One region of the Streptomyces sp. NPDC059853 genome, then DNA from elsewhere that is predicted to be linked to it. Evidence: predicted binding sites of a transcription regulator. Region 1 holds the regulator's gene; the other holds the start of a gene.
The links. The regulator HspR, encoded in region 1, represses chaperone genes until heat shock. The targets are predictions, from matches to a motif close to TTGAGNNNNNNNNNCTCAA.
Positions count from the first base shown of each region.

Region 2: the regulator HspR is predicted to act here: its motif matches at 922-940, upstream of lon (endopeptidase La).

Region 1 is NZ_JBHWJL010000157.1:3,953-6,150, forward strand. It holds gene ACFV5N_RS17300 (ATP-binding cassette domain-containing protein) at 1-227, opposite strand, end outside; gene ACFV5N_RS17305 (alpha/beta fold hydrolase) at 224-997, opposite strand; gene ACFV5N_RS17310 (heat shock protein transcriptional repressor HspR) at 1,104-1,589, opposite strand; gene dnaJ (molecular chaperone DnaJ) at 1,594-2,198, opposite strand, start outside.
Region 2 is NZ_JBHWJL010000047.1:16,169-18,366, reverse strand. It holds gene ACFV5N_RS07950 (DUF5753 domain-containing protein) at 1-841, shown strand, start outside; gene lon (endopeptidase La) at 963-2,198, shown strand, end outside.

The DNA of each region.
Region 1 (2,198 bases):
TCGTTCTCGTCCACCGGCCGGCCGGCGAACAGCACCTCGCCCGCTGTCGGCCGCAGCCGCCCGGTCGCCAGGCGCAGCAGGGTGGACTTGCCGCAGCCGTTCGGGCCCAGCAGCACCACGCACTCCCCCGGTGCCACCCGCAGCGAGACGGAGCGCAGCACGGGGGTGTCCCCGTAGGCGTGGCCGACGTCGTGCAGCGCGAGCAGCGCGGGGTCCGGTCCGGTCATGCCAGGAACTCCCGTACCGCCCGCGCGGTGCCCGCCGGGTCCTCGTCGTGGATCCAGTGGCCGGTGCCGGGGAACTCCAGCAGCCGGGTGCCGGGGCGCCGCGCGGTCATCTCGCGCGCCAGCGGCGCGGGCAGCAGGGTGCTGTGCTCGCCGTGCAGCACGAGCGCGGGGCAGCGGGAGCCGAGCCAGACCGGCCACCAGTCGCCGACGCCGCCGGACTGCACCTCCATCATCGTGTCCCAGTCGAACAGCAGCCGCCAGCCGCCGTGTCCGGGGTCCGGGACGGCGCTGGCCATGAAGTACGAGACGTCCGGTACGCCGGCCGCCTCGATCGCCGCCGCGAGCGCCTCGCGGGTGGGGGCGCTGGCGGGCCAGCCGCGTACGTCCAGCACCGGGTGGGCGATCTCCGGCCGCCGCATCACCGGGCCGACGTCCTCGATGATCAGCGCGGAGACCAGATCGGGGCGGTGGGCGGCCAGGTGGTAGGCGATGATCCCGCCGAGGGAGTGGCCGAGCACCGCGACGGGCCGCCCGGGGACCAGTTCGGTCAGCAGCCGCTCGGCGTCCGCCACGAACCGGTCGATGCCGAAGCCGCCCGCGCGGGGCGGGCAGTGGCCGTGGCCGCGCTGGTCGGGGGCGATGACCCGGAAGGCGGGGCCGAGATCGGCGGCGAGCCGTGCGAAGACCGCGCCGCGGCCGAAGCTGCCGTGCAGCGCCAGCAGGGGTATGCCGTCACCACCGGAATCGAGTCCGGGTCCTGTCCCTCGCATGAACGCAGCTTCTCATTCCCTCGTGGCGGGCGGCCCGGGTTTTCCCCGGCCCCCGCACGCGCGGGGGCCCGGTGCGGTATCCGCACCGGGCCCCACCGCTGCCGGTTCAGCCGCGCCGCTCGGGGCGCCAGACCACGACGGCGCCCTGGTGGGTGACGTCCTGGTACGGCACCAGGTCGCGCCGGTAGGAGGCGTGCACCTGGGCCTCGCGCTGCCGCATCGCCAGCGCCGCGCCCTCCAGCGCCTGCTGCATCTCGGCGACCTGGGAGCGCAGGACGGCCACCTGGTGTTCCAACTCGATGATCCGCTTGATCCCGGCGAGGTTGATGCCCTCGTCCTGGCTCAGCCGCTGCACCTCGCGCAGCAGTTGGATGTCGCGCGCGGAGTACCGCCGCCCGCGCCCGGCCGTGCGGTCCGGGCAGACCAGGCCGAGCCGGTCGTACTGCCGCAGGGTCTGCGGGTGGAGACCGGACAGCTGAGCCGCGACCGAGATGACGTACACCGGGGTGTCGTCGGTCAGCGGGCCGGGACCCGCCCCACGGCCTCCACCTGGTGAGCGGGACCCGGTTCCTGGTGCGTTCCAGCCGTCCATCTCGTCACTCTCCCTTCGCGGCCTCGAACAGCGCCGCCCGGGGATCCTCGTCCCCGGCTGCCGCTCGGTACTCCTCCAGGGCCTTGCGCGCCGGCTCGCTCAGATCGCGCGGGACCACTACCTCTATCGTGACCAGCAAATCACCGAGCGAACCGTCCTTGCGCACCGCGCCCTTGCCCCGGGCGCGCATGGTGCGCCCGCCGGGGGTGCCGGGCGGGAGCTTCAGCGTGACGGGCGGTCCGCCGAGGGTGGGCACCGAGATCTCGCCGCCGAGGGCCGCCTCGGTGAAGCTCACCGGCACCGTAATGGTCAGATTGTCACCACGGCGGCCGAAGACCGGGTGGTCGTCCACATGCACGACCACATACAGATCGCCGGCCGGACCGCCGCGTTCGCCCGGGGCGCCCTTGCCGCGCAGCCGGATGCGCTGCCCGTCGCCGACGCCCGCCGGAATGCGCACCTGCATGGTGCGCGAACTGGTCGCCCGGCCGCTGCCCCGGCACACGGAGCACGGGTCCTGGGCGATCAGGCCCCGGCCCTTGCAGTCCACGCACGGATCGGTGAGCGAGAAACCGCCGCCGCCGCCGCGGCTGACCTGGCCGGTGCCGA
Region 2 (2,198 bases), on a different contig from region 1:
CGGCCCCACCGTCCCCCGGATGATCCTCGGCGCCCGGCTCCGCCGGCTGCGCGAGGCACGCCGCATCACGGGCGCGGAGGCGGGCGAGGTGATCCGCGCCTCGCACTCCAAGATCAGCCGGCTGGAGATGGGCCGCACCGGCTTCAAGCTGCGCGACGTGGACGATCTGCTGACCCTGTACGGGGTGCACGACGCCGCCGAGCGCGCCACGCTGCTGGCCCTGGCCCGCCAGTCCAACACACCGGGCTGGTGGCACGCGTACCACGATGTGGTGCCCAGCTGGCTGAACGTCTACCTCGGCCTCGAACAGGCGGCCGTGGTGATCAGGACCTACGAGCAGCAGTTCATCCCGGGGCTGCTCCAGACCGAGGGCTACAGCCGGGCCGTGCACCGGCTCAGCCCCGAGCCGCAGGACGGGCTGCTGGAGCGCCGCGTCGAGCTGCGGATGGCCCGGCAGCGGATCCTGCACCGGCCGGGGCCGCCCCATCTGTGGGCGGTGATCGACGAGGCGGCGCTGCGCCGCTCCATGGGCAGCGCCGCGATGATGCGCGAGCAGCTGGAGCATCTGCTGGAGATCTCCCGGCTCGCGCACATCACCCTCCAGGTGCTGCCCTTCTCGGCCGGTGGCCACGCGGCGGTCGGTGGCCCGGTGACGGTGCTGCGCCCGCCCGGCGCCGAACTGCCCGACGTGGTGTACCTGGAGCAGCTGACCGGCGGGGTCTACCCGGACAAGCCGGCCGAGATAGAGCAGTACCGGCATGTGATGAACCAGGTCGTGATCCAGGCCGAGCCGCCCACGGCGACGGCCGGATTCCTGCGCCGGCTGCTGCGCGAGACCTGAGCCCCGTACCCCCTCCGCGGCCGGGCGATCGCTCTCGGCGAACATCCGGCGGGCGGGGAACATCCCGCCGCTCCCCGGCATTGAGTGCAGTGAACTCAACTTGTCTGCTGAGGGAGAGGTCATGACGCCGTCATCCGACACACTCACCCTGCCCGTCCTGCCCCTGGACGACGAGGTCGTACTGCCCGGCATGGTCGTTCCGCTGGAACTGTCCGACCCGGAGATCCGCGCCGCCGTCGAGGCGGCCCAGTCCGCCGCCTCCCGTGGCGACAAGCCCCTGGTGCTGCTGGTGCCGCGCGTCGAGGGGCAGTACGCCGCCATCGGCGTCGCCGGCCGCGTCGAACAGGTCGGCCGGCTCTCCGCCGGAGGCCCCGGCGCCCTGATCCGCGGCCTGCGCCGGGTGCGCATCGGCGCCGGCACCACCGGCCCCGGCGCCGCCCTGTGGGTCGAGGGCACGCCCGTCACCGAGGACCAGCCCGCCTCGCCGCCCGGCGCCGTCGCCGAGCTGATGAAGGAGTACAAGGCGCTGGCCACCGCCTGGCTGCGGCAGCGCGGCGCCTGGGAAGCCGTCGACCGGCTCCAGCAGATCGACGACGCGGGAGCCCTCGCCGACAACGCCGGCTACTCCCCGTTCCTCACCACCGACCAGCGGCTGAAGCTGCTGGAGACCACCGACCCCACCGAGCGGCTGCGGCTGGCCCTGAAGCTGCTCAGCGACCACCTCGCCGAGCAGGACGTCGCCGAGTCCATCGCCAAGGACGTCCAGGAAGGCGTCGACAAGCAGCAGCGCGAGTTCCTGCTCCGCCGCCAGCTGGAGGCCGTCCGCAAGGAACTGGCCGAGCTGAACGGCGACGCCGCCGACGAGGGCGAGGACTACCGCGCCCGCGTCGAGGCCGCCGACCTGCCCGAGAAGGTGCGCGAGGCCGCGCTCAAGGAGGTCGACAAGCTGGAGCGCTCCTCCGACGCCTCCCCCGAGGGCAGCTGGATCCGCACCTGGCTGGACACCGTCCTGGAGCTGCCCTGGAACCGGCGCACCGAGGACGCCTACGACATCGCCGCCGCCAAGGCCGTCCTGGACGCCGACCACGCCGGGCTCACCGACGTCAAGGAACGCATCACCGAGTACCTGGCGGTGCGCAAGCGCCGCGCCGACAAGGGCCTGGGCGTCATCGGCGGCCGGCGCGGCGGCGCCGTGCTCGCCCTGGTCGGCCCGCCCGGCGTCGGCAAGACCTCGCTGGGCGAGTCGGTGGCCCGCGCCATGGGCCGCGAGTTCGTCCGGGTGGCGCTCGGCGGCGTCCGCGACGAGGCCGAGATCCGCGGCCACCGCCGCACCTACGTCGGCGCCATGCCCGGCCGC